DNA from 2 places in the Thauera butanivorans genome. Region 2 is predicted to be linked to the other one. Evidence: predicted binding sites of a transcription regulator. Region 2 holds the regulator's gene; the other holds the start of a gene.
What was found. Region 2 encodes FNR, which switches genes on or off when oxygen is low (the NO sensors DNR and NnrR bind a similar motif). Its sites were predicted from a motif close to TTGANCTAGNTCAA; they were not measured.
Positions count from the first base shown of each region.

Region 1 (8,907 bases), 2.0 Mb from region 2:
CGGCGTTATCTCGACATGATGAGCGCCTATTCCGCCGTCAGCTTCGGCCACAGCCACCCGCGCCTGGTGCGCGCACTGACCGAACAGGCGCAGCGCCTGGCGCTGACTTCGCGTGCCTTTTCCAGCGACCGCCTGCCGGTCTTCCTCGAACGCCTGTGCGCCACCTTCGGCTACGAACGCGCACTGCCGGTCAATACCGGCCTGGAAGCCGTCGAAACGGCGCTGAAGGCGGCGCGCAAATGGGGCTACAAGGTCAAGGGCATCGCCGAGGACGAAGCCGAGATCATCGCCTGCGACGGCAATTTCCACGGCCGTTCGATCGCCATCGTCGGCTTTTCGTCCCATCGCCAGTATCGCGACGGCTTCGGCCCCTTCCCGCCCGGCCTGCGCCGCATCCCCTATGGCGACGCGGATGCGCTGGAAGCGGCGATCACGCCGCGCACCGCGGCCTTCCTGGTCGAACCGATCCAGGGCGAAGGCGGCATCGTCGTGCCGCCGGCCGGCTACCTGGCACGCTGTGCCGAGATCTGCCACCGCCACGGCGTGCTGCTGATCGCCGACGAAGTCCAGACCGGGCTCGGCCGTACCGGCCGCCTGCTGGCCTGCGAACACGAAGGCGTGCGCCCCGACGGCCTGATCCTGGGCAAGGCGCTCGGCGGCGGCCTGCTGCCGGTTTCGGCCTTCCTCGCCGACTGCGCGGTGATGGACGTGTTCCGCCCCGGCGACCACGGCTCGACTTTCGGCGGCAATCCGCTGGCGGCCGCGGTCGGCACCGAAGTGCTCGCGCTGCTGGCCGAAACCCGGCCCTGGGAGCCGGCCGAACGGCTGGGCGAAGCGTTGCGCATGCAGTTGCGCGCCGCCGCGCCGCCCTGCGTGCGCGAGGTGCGCGGGCGCGGCCTGCTGGTCGGCATCGAGCTCGACCCCGCCTTCAGCGCCGCTCGCGCCGCCGAATGCCTGCTGGCACGCGGCATCGCCACCCGCGACACCAACCGCAACGTGCTGCGGCTGGCGCCGCCGCTGATCATCGACGAAGCGGTGCTGCGCGAAGGCGCGAACGTCGTCATCGACACGCTGGCCAGCCTGTCGGACTGACGGCGCCGGCACGGCCATGCGGGTGCGGCACAGCAGTGCCGGGCCCGCTCCGGGGTCGTTTCCGGGTGGCCTGCCGCGCCCCCCTCCCCGCCTTCTCCGGTACTCCATCGGGCAACCGCTCGAACAGAGGCAAATTGCACTGCAACACGCGGCCGATTCGTTGCTAGAATTCGCCGGTTTTGCCGTCGTTCCACCGGATTCGCCCCCTTTCCCCCGGCCCCCTACCCGCCGCCTGGAGACGCCCAACATGATGTTCTGGCTCGTCGTCGCCTACCTGGTCGTGTCCATCGCGATCGGGCTCATCGCCGCCACCCGGGTGCACAACGCCCGGGACTACGTCACCGCCGGCCGCAACCTGCCGATGGCAGTGGTGCTGGCAATGGTGTTCGCGACCTGGTTCGGCGCCGAAACGGTGCTCGGCATCTCGGCCACCTTTCTCGAGGAAGGCTTTCGCGGCCTGATCTCCGACCCGCTCGGCGCCTCGGTCTGCCTGGTGCTGTTCGGCCTCGTCTTCGCCCGTCCGCTGTACCGGCTCAACCTGCTGACGCTGGGCGACTTCTTCCGCATGCGCTACAACCGCACGACCGAGCTGGTGCTGTCGATCTGCATCGTGCTGTCCTACCTGGGCTGGGTCGCGGCGCAGGTCACCGCGCTCGGCCTGGTGTTCAACGTGCTGTCGGCGGACGCGGTGTCGATGAACCAGGGCATGCTGATCGGCGCCTCGGTGGTGCTGCTCTACACCTTGTTCGGCGGCATGTGGTCGGTGGCGGTGACCACTTTCGTGCAGATGATCGTCATCGTGCTCGGCCTGCTCTACGTCACCTGGCTCGCCGGCGACATGGCGGGGGGCTTCGAGGTCGTGGTGTCGAAGGCCGCCGCCGAAGGCAAGCTCGACTTCCTGCCGACACTGGACCTTCTCGACATCATCGGCTGGATCGCCGCCTTCGCCACCATGGCGCTGGGCTCGATTCCGCAACAGGACGTGTTCCAGCGCGTCAACTCGTCGAAGAACGAATTCGTCGCCGTCTGGGCCACCACGCTCGGCGGCGTCAGCTATTTCTTCTTCGCCGCGGTGCCGCTGTTCCTGGCCTACACCGCCAACATCATCGACCCGGCGATGGTCGAGCGCCTGATGGAGCAGGACTCCCAGCTCATCCTGCCGACCCTGGTGCTGCAGTACATGCCCTTCTACGCCCAGGTCATCTTCTTCGGCGCGCTGCTGTCGGTGATCATGAGCACGGCTTCGGGCACGCTGCTGGCGCCGTCGGTGACCTTCACCGAGAACGTGCTGCGCGGCTTCATCCCGGGCATGAAGGACCATCAGTTCCTGTGGAGCACCCGCATCACCATCACCGTGTTCACCGCACTGGTGACCTGGTACGCCACCGGCACCGACGCCTCCATCCACCACATGGTCGAGAACGCCTACCGCGTCACGCTGGCCGGCGCCTTCGTGCCGCTGGCCGCCGGCCTGTTCTGGAAGCGGGCCAACAATCTGGGCGCGGCGCTGGCGGTCGGCCTCGGCCTGGGCACCTGGATCCTGTGCGAGATCTTCGTCGCCGAAGGCGATATCGAGCCTCAGCTCTACGGCCTGTGCACCAGCGCCCTCGGCATGCTGATCGGCGGCCTCGTCGGCCCGCACCCGGCATCCGGCGCCCATCGCACCGCACACTGAGCAAAACCGCGGGCAGCGCCGGCGAGCGCAGCCCGCCTCGCCGGCGCTCCCGGCGCCCGGCTTTGATGGTGATCAACGAACGGCCCGCCCCGCTCGTCTAAGGTGGTGGAGTTTTTCCCGTTCCGGACACCATCATCGTGCCTGCCCCGATCGAGCTCGTCTGCCCCGCCGGCAGCCTGCCGGCCCTCAAGACCGCCGTCGACCACGGCGCCGACTGCGTCTATCTCGGCTTCAAGGATGCGACCAACGCGCGCAACTTCACCGGCCTGAACTTCGACCCGCCGCAGATGTGCGAAGGCGTCGCCTATGCCCACGCCCGCGGCCGCAAGGTGCTGCTGGCGCTCAACACCTATCCGCAGGCGGACAACTGGCCGAGCTGGACGCAGGCCATCGACCGCGCCGCCGAGTTCGGCGTCGATGCGCTGATCCTGGCCGACCCCGGCCTGATGGACTACGCCACCCGTACGCATCCGCAGCTGCGCCTGCACCTGTCGGTGCAGGGCTCGGCCACCAGCTACGAGGCGATCAACTGGTACGCCGAGCGTTTCGACATCCGCCGCGCGGTGCTGCCGCGGGTGCTGTCGCTGCCCCAGGTCGCCCACGTCGTCGCCAACACCGCGGTGGAGATCGAAGTCTTCGGCTTCGGCGGCCTGTGCGTGATGGTCGAAGGCCGCTGCGCGCTGTCGGCCTACGCCACCGGCGAATCGCCCAACTGCAACGGCGCCTGCTCGCCCGGCAAGCACGTGCGCTGGGAAGAGACCCCGAAAGGCATGGAAACCCGCCTCAACGGCATCCTGATCGACCGCTTCGCCGACGGCGAGCGCGCCGGCTACCCGACGCTGTGCAAGGGCCGCTTCGAGGTCAACGACGAGACCTACTACGCGCTCGAGGAGCCGACCAGCCTCAACACCCTGGAACTGCTGCCCGAGCTGGCGCGCATCGGCATCCGCGCGATCAAGATCGAAGGCCGCCAGCGCAGCCCGGCTTACGTCGCCCAGGTCACACAGGTGTGGCGCGCCGCGCTCGACAAACTCGCCGCCGGCGGCGCCGACGCCTTCAGCGTGCTGCCGGGCTGGATGGCCGAACTCAACAAGGTATCCGAAGGCCAGAGCCACACGCTCGGCGCCTACTACCGTCCGTGGAAATGATGGAAACCCGCCCGATGAAACTCGCCCTCGGCCCCCTGCTCTACTACTGGCCGCGCCAGAGCGTGCTCGACTTCTACGCCGACATCGCCGAAACGTCTGTCGATAGCGTCTATCTCGGCGAAACAGTGTGTTCGCGCCGCCACGAACTGCGCCTCGACGACTGGCTCGAAGTCGGCGAAATGCTCGCCGCCGCCGACAAGGAAGTGGTGATCAGCACCCAGGGCCTGATCGAATCCGAATCCGACCTCAAGGTGCTGCGCCGCATCGTGCGCCAGAGCGCGGACGGCGCGCCGGGCTTCCGCGTCGAAGCCAACGACATGGGCGCGGTGCGCCTGCTCGGCGAAGCCGGCGCCACTGATTGGGTCGCCGGCCCGACGCTGAACATCTTCAACCCGGCGACGCTGCAACTGATGATCGACGCCGGCGCCACGCGCTGGGCGGTCGCGCCCGAGATGTCGGGCGAGGCGCTCGCCGCCGTGCGCGCCGCGCTCGCCGCACCGGTCGAGACCGAAGTCTTCGCCTACGGCCGCCTGCCGCTGGCGCACTCGGCGCGCTGCTTCACCGCACGCCACTTCAACCTGCAGAAGGACACCTGCGAGTTCCGCTGCCTGGCCATCATGGACGGCATCACGCTGCGCACCCGCGAGGGCGAGCCTTTCCTGACCCTGAACGGCGTGCAGACCCAGTCGGCCCGCGTGCACAACCTGCTCGGCGACCTGCCGGCGGTACGGCAGAACGCCGAAGTGCTGCGCATCAGCCCGCAGGGTTCGGACACCCGCCGTGTCGTCGAACTGTTCCGCGCCGCCCTCGACGATGCACAGACACCGGCCGCCGCACTCGCCGCCAGCCGCGAACTGATGGTGGAAGCGCCGTGCAACGGCTTCTGGCACGGCCGCGCCGGCGCCGAACAGTACGTGGCGGCGTGAGCGCGGCAGCCCGCATCGCCCCGCTTCCTGCCGCATATCCGCCCTGAGAACATCCGGAGCCCGAACATGCCCGCCCTGCCTTCCCTGCCCTTCCCGCCGCCGGCCGTGTTGCTGCCCGGCAACCTGCGCCGCCGCATCGGCGAGCGCCTGGAGCACTTCCGCGTGCCGGACTTCACCGTGCCCGCCGCACTGGCGAAGCTGGCCGGCCGCCTGCCGCAGCAGCCGCCCACGATGGCGCTGACGCTGGCGCTGAACCTGGCGCTCGACCGCATCCTGCCGCGCGACACGCTGGCGCCGCTGAACGGCCGCCACCTGCAGATGCGGGTGCTCGATGCCGGCCTCAGGCTCGACTTCACGCTGGGCGACAAGGGCTTCCAGCGCGCCGCGCCGGCTGCCGGCGACGGCAAGCCCGATCTGGTCATTTCCGCCACCACGCGCGACTTCATCGCCCTGGCCCTGCGCGAGGAGGACCCCGACACGCTGTTCTTCAGCCGCCGCCTGCGCATGGAAGGCGATACCGAACTGGGCTTGCTGGTCAAGAACACCCTCGACGCGGTCGACTGGGATGCGCTGAAGGCAAAGCTGGGCCTCGGCCGCTGACGCTATCCGTAGGAGCGGCTTCAGCCGCGAAAGCAACTGTGGAAACGGCATCTCAGCCCCATTCGCGGCTGAAGCCGCTCCTACGAAGAACCGGGCTGTCGGCGCGAGAATGCTCGCGGACCGATGATGGCCTCGCGCAAACGACAGTGGCCATGGGGATGGCAGGCGAGCCGGCAGCATCTGCGTTAAGCTTGCGCCCCCGCTTCGCTGCCGCGCCCGCGCCATGCCCCGCCCGACCGAATCCGCCTCGCCCGCCACGTTTCCACGGCCCGCATCTGCGCCGCCATCCGAGTTCGACCTGATCCGGCGGCATTTCAGCCGCGGCACGCGGCATACCGATCTCGCCGGCGGCGACGATGCGGCACTGCTGAGTGCGCGGCCGGGCATGCAGTTGGCCGTGTCGACCGACATGCTGGTGTCCGGCACGCACTTCTTCGCCGACACCGACCCGCAGGACCTCGGCTGGAAGACGCTGGCGGTCAATGTGTCCGACCTCGCGGCGATGGGCGCGGAACCGCGCTGGGCCTTCCTCGCGCTGGCGCTGCCGGCGGCCGACGAGGACTGGATCACCGCCTTCGCGCGCGGCTTCTACGCCTGCGCCGACGCTTTCGGCGTGGACCTGGCCGGTGGCGACACCACCCGCGGGCCACTGAACCTGTCCGTCACGATCATCGGCGAAGTGCCGGCGGGCGCAGCGATCGGCCGCGCCGGCGCCCGCGCCGGCGACGACTTGTGGGTTTCGGGCCAGCCCGGCCTGGCTGCGCTCGGCCTCGCCGCGCTGCGCGGCGAAGTCGATCTGGACCCGCCCGGCCGCCAAGGCTGCATCGCCGCGCTGCAGCGCCCGCAGCCGCGCGTGGCGCTGGGGTTGGCCCTGCGCGGGCTCGCCAGCGCGATGCTCGACGTCTCCGACGGCCTGCTCGGCGACCTGGCCCACGTCCTGGCGCAGTCGGGTGCCGGCGCCGTCATCGATAGCGCGGCCCTGCCACTGGCGGCGCTGCTCGCGACCGGCGCGCCCGAGGACAAGGCCCGCGCCTGCCTGCTGGCGGGCGGCGACGACTACGAACTGCTGTTCACCGCAGCGGCCTCCGCGCGCACCGACATCGACGCGCTGTCGCGCCGGCTCGCGCTGCCGCTGCACCGCATCGGCCGGATCACCGGCCGGGCGGGCGAATGCCTGCTGCGCACGGCCGACGGCGAGGAGCAGGTCCTGCATCCGAGCGGCTACGATCACTTCGCATGAACATCGCCGCCGCCGTCACGCCCGTTCTTCCGCCCCCCCCTCCCCGACCTTCCGGAGCGAGCCGATGCGCCCCACTCTGAAACTGATGATGAGCCACCCCGCCCACTTCATCTCGCTCGGCTTCGGCTCCGGCCTGTCGCCATGGGCGCCGGGCACGGCGGGCACGCTGCTGGGCTGGGCGCTGTATCCGCTGCTCAGCGCGCCGCTGTCGGAGTTCGTCTTCCTGGCCTTTCTTGCCAGCCTGTTCATCGTCGGCGTGCTCGCCGCCGAACGCACCGGCCGCACGCTCGGCGTGCCCGACCACGGCGGCATCGTCTGGGACGAGATGGTGGCGATCTGGCTGGTGCTGGCATTCACGCCGGCGACGCTGGGCTGGCAGGCGGTCGCGGTGGCGCTGTTCCGCTTCTTCGACATCGTCAAGCCGCCGCCGGTGCGCTGGGCCGACCGCAGCTTCAAGGGCGGCTTCGGCGTGATGTTCGACGACATCATCGCCGCCGGCTACACCCTGCTCGTGCTGGCCATCCTGGTCCAGCTGTTCGGCCGCTGACCAGCCCCGGTCCCCCCTTCAGCACACATGCGAACGATGGATAGCGAACTGAACGAACTCTCGGCCGCGGCCGGTGCCGCGCTGGCCGCGCGGGGCTGGCTGCTGGCCACCGCGGAATCCTGCACCGGCGGCTGGATCGCGGCGACCGTCACCGCCACCAGCGGCAGCTCGGCCTGGTTCGACCGCGGCTTCGTGACCTATTCCAACGCGGCCAAGACCGACATGCTGGGCGTCGCCGCCACGACCCTCGAAGCGCATGGCGCCGTCAGCGAAGCGACCGTCACCGAAATGGCGGAAGGCGCGCTGATCCACAGCACGGCAGACGTCGCGATCGCCGTTTCCGGCGTCGCCGGCCCCGGCGGCGGCACGCCGGCAAAGCCCGTCGGCATGGTGTGCGTGGCCTGGGCGCGGCGCGGCGCGGCCACGCTGGTGCAGACGCTGCAGCTGGCCGGCGACCGCGAGGCAGTGCGGCGCCAGACCGTCATCCAGGCGCTGCGCCGCTTGATCGAACTGGCTGGCGCGGATATTGCATGACATATTTGCTGTATATAAATACAGATGCTAAGCTGACGCCGTCAGAGACCTTGTTCAGGGCTGCGACAGCTCGCCGCCGAAAATCCCTGCAAGCTCTGTGCCATAATCCGCCCATCACTCAGGAAAAGTTTTCATGGACGACAACAAGGCCAAGGCACTCGCCGCCGCGCTCTCGCAGATCGAAAAGCAGTTCGGCAAGGGCTCGATCATGCGCATGGGCGACGGCAACGTCGAGCGCGACATCCAGACCGTCTCCACCGGCTCGCTCGGCCTCGACATCGCACTCGGCCTCGGCGGCCTGCCGCGCGGCCGCGTGGTCGAGATCTACGGTCCTGAATCCTCCGGCAAGACCACGCTGACGCTGCAGGTCATCGCCGAGATGCAGAAGCTCGGCGGTACCGCCGCCTTCATCGACGCCGAGCATGCGCTCGACGTCGGCTACGCCGAGAAGCTCGGCGTCAATATCGAGGACCTGCTGATCTCGCAGCCCGACACCGGCGAACAGGCGCTCGAGATCGCCGACATGCTGGTGCGCTCGGGCGGCGTCGACATCGTCGTCGTCGACTCGGTCGCCGCGCTGACGCCCAAGGCCGAAATCGAAGGCGAGATGGGCGACCAGCTGCCCGGCCTGCAGGCCCGCCTGATGTCGCAGGCGCTGCGCAAGCTGACCGCCAACATCAAGCGCACCAACACGCTGGTGATCTTCATCAACCAGATCCGCATGAAGATCGGCGTCATGTTCGGCAGCCCCGAGACCACCACCGGCGGCAACGCGCTGAAGTTCTACGCCTCGGTGCGCATGGACATCCGCCGCACCGGCACGATCAAGAAGGGCGACGAGGTGGTCGGCTCCGAGACCCGCGTCAAGGTCGTCAAGAACAAGGTCTCACCGCCGTTCAAGGAAGCGCACTTCGACATCCTGTACGGCGAAGGCATCTCGCGCGAAGGCGAGATCATCGACCTCGGCGTGGTGCACAAGATCGTCGACAAGTCCGGCGCATGGTATTCCTACAACGGCGACAAGATCGGCCAGGGCAAGGACAACTCGCGCGAGTTCCTGCGCAACAACCCGGCGCTGGCACGCGAGATCGAGAACAAGGTCCGTGCCGCCGTCAGCCTGCCCGAAATGCCGTCGGGCGGCGCAG
Region 1 is NZ_CP183038.1:701,705-710,611, reverse strand. Features, by position in the region: gene rocD (ornithine--oxo-acid transaminase) at 1-1,092, shown strand, start outside; gene ACNQFN_RS03440 (sodium:solute symporter family protein) at 1,340-2,767, shown strand; gene ubiU (ubiquinone anaerobic biosynthesis protein UbiU) at 2,899-3,915, shown strand; gene ACNQFN_RS03430 (U32 family peptidase) at 3,930-4,841, shown strand; gene ubiT (ubiquinone anaerobic biosynthesis accessory factor UbiT) at 4,908-5,441, shown strand; gene thiL (thiamine-phosphate kinase) at 5,665-6,681, shown strand; gene ACNQFN_RS03415 (phosphatidylglycerophosphatase A) at 6,746-7,228, shown strand; gene ACNQFN_RS03410 (CinA family protein) at 7,265-7,762, shown strand; gene recA (recombinase RecA) at 7,896-8,907, shown strand, end outside.
Region 1: the regulator FNR is predicted to act here: its motif matches at 2,830-2,843, upstream of ubiU (ubiquinone anaerobic biosynthesis protein UbiU).

Region 2 (8,907 bases):
GCTGCCATGCAATGGCGAGCGCAGGGGCGTTTCCGGTATTCCGGAAACTACAGGGCGGCTTACTTCTTGGCGGCAGCCAGGCCGTCGACGATTTCCTTCTTCGCCTCTTCGACGGAACCCCAGCCCACGACCTTGACCCACTTGCCGGGTTCCAGATCCTTGTAGTGCTCGAAGAAATGCACGGTCTGCTTCATCAGCAGCTCGGGCAGGTCGTCGGTGGTCTGGACCTTGTCGTACAGCGGGGTCAGCTTGGACACCGGCACGGCCACGACCTTGGCATCGACGCCGCTTTCGTCTTCCATCTTCAGCACGCCGACCGGACGGCAGCGGATGACGACACCGGGAGCCAGCGGGAAGGGGGTCACGACCAGCACGTCCACCGGATCGCCGTCGCCGGCAATGGTGTGCGGCACGTAGCCGTAGTTCAGCGGATAACGCATCGACGTGCCCATGAAGCGGTCGACGAAGACGGCGCCGCTGTCCTTGTCTACTTCGAACTTGATCGGATCGCCCTGCGCGGAGATCTCGATGATGACGTTGATGTCGTTCGGCACGTCCTTGCCGGCGCTGACCAGATCGAAACCCATGATTCCCTCCCGTGGAAAATTGTGCGCGGATTATAGGGGGAAATCCGCTTGTCTTGCACTGCATCATCGCCTTCGAAGCCGCTCCGGCAACACGAAAGCCGGGGCATCAGGTCAGGCAGACCACGCCCTCCCACAGCGCGCCGCCCAGCGTGGGCGCGTGGATCAGGCCGAACACGCCGAAGCCCAGCACCAGTAGGCCGGAGGCGAAACGCACCTTGGAATTGCGGGTGAAATCACGGAAACGCTTGAACAGCATGCCGGCCAGCAGCAGGTTGGGCAGCGTTCCGAGGCCGAAGGCGAGCATCAGCCCCGCACCGCGCACGCCGGAGCCGGTGACGAGCGCAGTCGCCAGGATGGAATAGGTCAGGCCACAGGGGATGAAACCCCACAGCAGGCCCAGCGGCAGCGCCTGCTTGACCGAGCGCGCCGGCAGGAAATGCCGTGTCGCGGGCTGGATGCGGCGCCACAGCACGTGGCCGGCACGCTCGACCGGCACCAGCAGGCGGGTGAAGCCGGTGAGATAGAGGCCGAGCGCGATCAGCATCAGGTTGGCGAGCACGTACAGGCCCATCTGCACCGGCAGCATGCCGTCGTACAGCATGCCGACCGAACCCAGCGCGCCCACCACGCCGCCCAGCGCGGTGTAGGTGGTGATGCGGCCTACGCTGTAGGCCAGGTGCAGCGGCCATTGCGGCCTGCGGCCGGGCAGCTGCACCTGGGCGGTGAGCGCGCCGACGATGCCGCCGCACATCGACACGCAGTGCGTGCCGCCGAGCAGGCCGATCAGGAAGACGGCGAAGTAGCCGGTTTCGGGCATGGTCGAAACAGGACCGGTAAGAGGGCCAGGGAGAAAAGCTGCCTATTCTACGCCCCCGGCACGCACGCTGCTGCGGCGCGGTGCCGCAGGCGGGCTCGCCCGTCAGGCAGAGCCCCCCCTGCCCGTCGCTCAGATCACGCGCGAGTAGCGCGCGCGTTCGCGGTCTGCACGCAGGTAGCGGTCGAACACCATGGCGATGCCGCGCACCAGCAGGCGGCCGGCTGGCTCGACGCTGATCCAGTCGCCGTCGATCCTGACCAGGCCGGCCTTCTGCATCTCCTGCAGATCGGCGAGCTCGCTGGCGAAATACTCGCGGAAATCGATCAGGTGGGCGATCTCGATCGACTGCATCGACAGCTCGAAGTGGCACATCAGCGCCTGGATGATCGAGCGCCGCAGCAGGTCGTCCGCGTTCAGCTCGATGCCGCGCAGCACCGGCAGTTCGTCGCGGTCGAGGGCATCGTAGTAGTCGTCGAGCGTCTTGACGTTCTGCGCATACACCGGGCCGATCTTGCCGATCGCCGACACGCCGAAGGCCAGCAGGTCGCATTCGGCCTGGGTCGAGTAGCCCTGGAAGTTGCGGTGCAGCCGGCCCTGGCGCTGGGCGACGGTCAGTTCGTCGTCGGGCTTGGCGAAGTGGTCCATGCCGATATAGACGTAGCCCGCTTCGGTCAGGCGGCGGATGCCGAGCTGCAGCAACTGCAGCTTGGTGTCGGCGGTGGGCATGTCGTCCTGCGAGATGCGGCGCTGCGGCTTGAACAGGCCCGGCAGGTGCGCATAGCTGTAGAGCGAGACGCGGTCGGGCGAGATCTCCAGCACCTGTTCGAGCGTGCGGTTGAAGCTGATGACGTTCTGCCTGGGCAGGCCGTAGATCAGGTCCATGCTCACCGACTTGAAGCCGTTGGCGCGCGCGGCATCGATGACGAGCTTGGTTTCCTCGAAGCTCTGGATGCGGTTGACTGCCCGCTGGACGTCTTCGGCGAAGTCCTGCACGCCGACGCTCATGCGGTTGAAGCCGAGTTCGGCCAGCAGCGCGACGGTGTCGAAATCCACCTTGCGCGGGTCGACCTCGATGGAATATTCGCCATTCGGCACCAGCGTGAAATGCTCGCGCACCGAAGCCATCAGCTGCCGCATTTCGTCGTGCGACAGGAAGGTGGGCGTGCCGCCGCCCAGGTGCAGTTGCGTCACCTGGTGGCCGCCCTCCAGACAGGCGGCCTGCATCTCGATCTCCTTGGCCAGGTATTTCAGGTACTTGGCCGAGCGCCCGTGATCCTTGGTGATGATCTTGTTGCAGGCGCAGTAGTAGCAGATCGTGTTACAGAACGGGATGTGGAAGTATAATGAGAGAGGTTTGCTGACGCCGCCGATGGCTCGCTTGGCAAGCCAATCCTTGAGGGCATCAGCGTTGAATGCCTCGACGAAGCGATCCGCAGTGGGATAGGACGTGTACCGCGGACCGTTGATGTCGAATCGGCGGATGAGCTGCGGATCGAAGATGAGTTCGTTCTGGTCGGTCATGATCTGAAGCTTGAGTGTGTGCCGAACAATGGCAGAACACCACAATATTTTGGTTGACGTGGATCAACGGGCAGGAACAGCCCGGGGTCGATGGACTGGTGAGGGCGCCCGGGACAGTGTCTGAAGGGAACGGAATTATCGTGCAGATGAGGGCAAGCGTGCCAGTGACCATGAACGGGTTGAAGACCGCCTGTTCGCAATGCAATCTCGTGGAGCTGTGTCTGCCCTTCGGCATGTCCGACAGCGAATTGCACCAGCTCGACGAACTGGTCGGCGGGCGCCGCAAGGTCAAGCGCCAGCAGAGCCTGTACCGTGCGGGCGATCCTTTCGAGGCAATCTACGCCATTCGCGCCGGCTCGTTCAAGACCGACGTGCTGCTCGAGGACGGCCGCGACCAGGTGACCGGCTTCCAGATGACGGGCGAAATCCTCGGCCTGGACGGCATCAGCACCGAAAGCCACAGCTGCAACGCGGTGGCGCTGGAAGACAGCGAAGTGTGCGTGATCCCCTACGCCAAGCTCGAGCAGCTGTCGCACGAGGTCGAAGGCCTGCAGCATCAGTTCCACAAGGTCATGAGCCGCGAGATCGTGCGCGACCACGGCGTGATGATGCTGCTCGGCTCGATGCGCGCCGAGGAGCGGCTGGCGGCCTTCCTGCTCAACATGTCGCAGCGCTTCACCGCACGCGGTTTCTCGGCGGCCGAATTCCACCTGCGCATGACGCGCGAGGAAATCGGCTCCTATCTCGGCCTCAAGCTCGAGACCGTGTCGCGCGCCTTTTCCCGCTTCCAGGAAGAAGGCCTGATCGCCGTGCAGCAGAAGCACATCCGCCTGCTCGACACGACCAGGCTGCGCAAGCTGGTCCAGCATCAGACGGCCGGCTGCGGGCGCTGAGAGCGCCTGCTTCCGGCCTGCCTTTGCCCCCTTCCCGTCTCGCTGCCTCGACCGTCCCGTCAGACGACGGCAGCCAGATAGCCCGCAGCGTTCTTGCTCAGCGCCACCGACACGATCCACGCATACACCGCGAGCGCGGCGGCAAACGCGAACAGCCGCTGCGAGCGCGTCTTGCCGCGCTTGAGGGCGACGGTGCCGAGCGCGACGTAGGCGACCAGCCCGATGACCTTGGCCGTCACCCAATCAGCCTGGAACGGATACTGCTGGATCATCACCGCCAGCACGATCGCCGTGATCAGCAGGACGCTATCGACGACGTGGGGCAGCACCCGCGCCGGCAGGCTCTTCAGCAAGGGGCTACCGCTGATCATCCAGTAGCCTCGCAGCAGGAAGCCCAGGATGCTGAGCGCCACGCAGGTGACGTGAAGATGCTTGATGGCGAAATACATGTTCTTCCTTTTTTCCAGGGGCAGCACGGCCGCCGCAGCCCCTGCCCTCAATTAGAATGGAGGCCGACAAACGAGACGGCTTCCCATCAGGAGCGCCCGCACATGGCCAGCACCCCACCAATAGACATCCCCGCGCTGCTCAAGCGCATTCCGCTTTTCAGCGAACTGTCCGCAGCCGACATCGAGCGCATCGCCCGCTACACCCGCGACCGCCACATCGCCCGCGGCGAAGTCCTGTTCCAGCGCGGCGACCAGCCGCATGGCTTTTACTTCGTCGTCTCGGGCCAGGTCAAGCTCGCCTTCTCCTCGCCGCAGGGCACGGAAAAGGTCGTCGAGATCATCGGCCCGATGCAGAGTTTCGGCGAAGCGGTGATGTTCATGAACAAGCCCTACCCGGTGTTCGCCGAGGCGCTGACGGAAACGGCGCTGATCCACGTCGGCCAGGCCGTGGTCAGCGAACTGATCGACCAGGACCCCTCCTTCGCCCACAAGCTGCTCGCCGGCATGTCGATCCGCCTGCACGGCCTGATCCAGGACGTCGAGACCTACTCGCTGCGCTCGAGCATCCAGCGCGTGATCGGCTATCTGCTGCAGGTCGCCGACAGCGACTCGCCCTGCGAGATCGACCTGCCCACCAGCAAGCAGGTGATCGCCTCGCGCCTGAACCTGACGCCCGAAACCCTGTCGCGAATCTTCCACGATCTCAGCGAGTCCGGCCTGATCAGCGTGCACGGCAAGCACATCACGCTGCACGATCCTGCCCGCCTGGCACGCCACCAGGTCTGAGCACGCGGCTCAGGACTCCAGCACGTAGCTTCCCGGTGCCGGGCACAACGCCGGGAAGCTGTCGTTCGCGACCGGCCGCGCCTCGACCTCCGGGCCGACGCGCGGCTTGAGCCAGCGCATCCAGTCCTCCCACCAGCTGCCCTGGTGCTGCTCGGCACGTTGGTGCCAGCTATCGGCGGTATCGGAACGGCGTGCATCCGCGACCCAATAGCGCCGCTTCGGCGGATGAACGATCGGATTCAGGATGCCGAGGATGTGCCCCGAGCTCGACAGCACGTAGCGCCGGCTGCCGACCACGTGGTTGTTGATGGCGAAGGTCTGGCGCCAGGGCGCGATGTGGTCATCCTCGGCCGCGACTGCGTACATGGGCTGGCGGATCAGCGACAGGTCGAGCTTTTCGCCGGCGACTTCGAGGGCGTTGGGCTGGATCAGCCGGTTGTGCAGGTAGAGCTCGCGCAGATACCAGGCATGCATCGCATACGGCATGCGCGTGGAATCCATGTTCCAGTACAGCACGTCGAAAGGCGGTGGCGTCTCGCCATACAGCCAGCCATTGACCACGTACTGCCAGATCAGGCTGTTCGAGCGCAGCAGGCGGAAGGAAGCCGCCATCTCGGCCCCATCCAGATAGCCCTTCTGCGCCATCTTGTTGTCCAGGTAGTCGATGCTGCTCTTGTCGATGAAGACTTCGATGTCGCCCGGCTTGTGGAAGTCCACCAGGGTGGTGAACAGCGTCCAGTCGGCGACCGGCACCGCATCCTCGCCATGGCGGCGGTTGGCCCAGGCCATGTACATCGCCAGCGCCGTGCCGCCGATGCAGTAGCCCACCGCGTGGACCTGCCGGGCAGCGGTGAACTCGCGTGCGACACGCACGATGGTATCGACACCTTCGAGCAGGTAGTCGTCGAACGTGAGCTCGTGCATCGAAGCGTCCGGGTTCTTCCAGCTCGTGATGAAGACGTCCAGCCCCTGGTCGAGCAGGAAGCGGATCATGCTCCGCTTCGGCGTCAGGTCGAGCACGTAGAACTTGTTGATCCAGGGCGTGACGATGACCACCGGCTCGGCATGGATACGCGGCTGGCTGGGGGCGTAGTGGATGATTTCGAGCAGGCGGTTGCGAAAGATCACCGCACCCGGCGTGACGGCGAGGTTCTCACCGACCTTGAAATCATCGGGATCGGTCATCCTGATGTCGCCCGCCTTCAGGTCGGCGAAGAAATTCTCGAAGCCGCGCATGAGGCTGGCGCCGCCGCTTTCCACCGCCTTGCGCAAAGCCACCGGATTGGTCAGCAGGAAGTTCGTCGGCGCCACGGCATTGAGCCAGTTGCGCCACCAGAACGCCGCCCGCCGCCGCTCCTTGCTCGACAGGGCCGGCGTCTCGTAGAGCATGTCCTGGGTGTGATGGGTGAAGGCGAGATACCACTCCTTGATCAGATCCCAGGTCGGGGACTCAGTCCACACCGGATCGGCAAACCGCGTGTCGCCCTGATGCGGTTCGATCGGATCGGTACTGGGCAAGCCGGCTGCGCGATTCCAGGTATGCCACTGCAGGCGCCACAGGTCGGACGACAGCCGCATGGCACGCTCGGCAAGCTCCTGGGGGTGGGCCAGCCAGGCGAGCTGTGCATGGACGATGGGCGCCGCCAGGCCCAGCGGATCGGCCGCCTCGGCGAGGCCTTCGTTCATGCGGTGCAGGGTCTTGTAGAACTCCGGCGGCCGGGGCGCGGCAGAGCGGGCCCGACCCGCTCCGTTTCCTCCCCGCGCCTGCCTCTTCGCCGCCCCCCCGATCTTCTGGTTCATGTTCGATCTCCCATTCTGTTCACTGGATGAAGTAAGGCCGCCCGGGTTCGGGCATCAGCACATGCCGCCATCCCAGCCGGTCGCGGATGGCATCGGCCAGCGCCAGCGCGCCGAGCGGCTCCCCATGCACGACGAAGGTATGCTGCGGCGCCTGCCTGAAGCGCCCCAGCCAATCGAGCAGTGCCGGCTGATCGGCATGCGCCGACAAACCGCCAATGGTGTGGATGCGTGCGCGCACCGGAACCCGCTCACCGAACAGCGTGACCTGCTGCGCCCCATCCACCAGCCGGCGGCCCAGCGTGCCCGCGGCCTGGAAGCCGGCGATGACGACCGCACATTCGCTGCGGCCGAGGTTGTGGCGCAGATGATGCCGGATCCGCCCCGCGTCACACATGCCGCTGGCGGAGATGATCACCAGGCCACCGCGGACTTCGTTCAGCGCCATCGACTCTTCGACGTCCTGCACGAAACGGACGTCGAAACGTCCCTGGCTGGACTGCCACCAGGCATAGAGCGCCTGCGTCTCCTCGTCCCAGAGTTCGTGGTGGTCCAGGGTCAGCGCCGTGACCGCCGAGGCCATCGGCGAGTCGACGACGACCTTCAGCGGCCCGAGGCGGCCTGCGCGCACCAGATCGGCCAGCACGAACAAGATCTCCTGCGTCCGTCCGACGGCGAATGCCGGAATGACGACATTGCCGCCACGCCCGTGTACCGTCTGCTGTATCGCATCGACCAGTTCGTCGCAAGTGGCCGCGAGCGGCCGGTGGGCGCGGTTGCCGTAGGTCGATTCCACGCACAGCACATCCGCACGCTCGACAGGCACCGGATCGCGCACCACCGGGCGCATCGGCTGGCCGAGATCGCCCGACGCCACCAGGCGCTTCACTGCCGTGCCTTCACCGACATCGATCTCGATGATCGCCGAACCCAGGATGTGCCCCGCCTCGCGAAAGCGGCAACGCACTCCCGGCCCCGGACGGAAATCCGTCTCGTAGGCGACGGGCCGCAAGCGGGCGAGGCTGCTGCGGGCCTGCTCGACGGTGTAGAGCGGCGTCATCTCCGCACGGCGGCGGGCACGGCGATTGTGCGCATTGCGCAGGGCCCACTCGGCTTCCTTTTCCTGGATGTGCGCGGAATCCATCAGCATGATGCCGAGCAGGTCCACCGTCGCGGGCGTGGCCAGAACCGGCCCCTTGTAGCCGAGTGCGACGAGGCGTGGTACGAGGCCGCTGTGATCGAGATGGGCATGCGTCAACAGCACGAAGTCGATCTGCCGGAGGTCGAAATCGAGCGCACGGCGATTTCGCCCCTCCGCCGTCCGTCCCCCCTGGAACAGGCCGCAGTCCACGAGAAAGCTCCCGCGCTCGTGGTCAACCCGCAGACACGATCCCGTCACCTCGCCGGCTGCACCCATGAAGCTCAGTTTCATCGTCTATCCCCTTGCCATGCACGATGCACCCCTCGAACGGCAGACCGTTTGACGCTCGTCAAACCCGATGCCGCGGCACAGCCAGCTATAATCGAATTGCACCCAACCGACAGGAGAGATACGCCATGTTCAAGCACATCCTCGTTCCCACCGATGGTTCCGCACTGTCGGAAAGCACGGTTTCCCGTGCAGTGACCTTCGCCAGTGAAGCCGGGGCGCGCGTCACATTCTTCTACGCCCAGCCCGATTTTCCGATGCCGATCTACGGCGAAGGCGCCTTGATCGACCCCACCACGCCGGAACAGTTCGCAAAATCCGCGGCAGCGGAAGCACAATCCATCCTCGACAAGGCAAAAGCCGTTGCCGACAGCGCAGGCGTCGTGGCGGCGACCGATACGGTCGTCAACGAAATACCTTACGAGGCAGTGATCGATGCCGCCGACCGCCATGGCTGCGATCTCATCTTCATGGCTTCGCACGGCCGCCGCGGCATCGCCGGCCTGCTGCTCGGTAGCGAAACCCAGAAAGTGCTGACGCACAGCAAGATCCCGGTCCTCGTCTATCGCTGAACGGCGAGCTTCGACAACTCCCCCGGAAATGCAGAACGGCCCGTGAGGGCCGTTCT
Region 2 is NZ_CP183038.1:3,367,417-3,376,323, forward strand. Features, by position in the region: gene ppa (inorganic diphosphatase) at 60-587, opposite strand; gene ACNQFN_RS16315 (sulfite exporter TauE/SafE family protein) at 694-1,404, opposite strand; gene hemN (oxygen-independent coproporphyrinogen III oxidase) at 1,534-2,925, opposite strand; gene fnr (fumarate/nitrate reduction transcriptional regulator Fnr) at 3,072-3,818, shown strand; gene ACNQFN_RS16330 (SirB2 family protein) at 3,878-4,267, opposite strand; gene ACNQFN_RS16335 (Crp/Fnr family transcriptional regulator) at 4,370-5,053, shown strand; gene ACNQFN_RS16340 (PHA/PHB synthase family protein) at 5,063-6,739, opposite strand; gene ACNQFN_RS16345 (MBL fold metallo-hydrolase RNA specificity domain-containing protein) at 6,873-8,282, opposite strand; gene ACNQFN_RS16350 (universal stress protein) at 8,408-8,851, shown strand.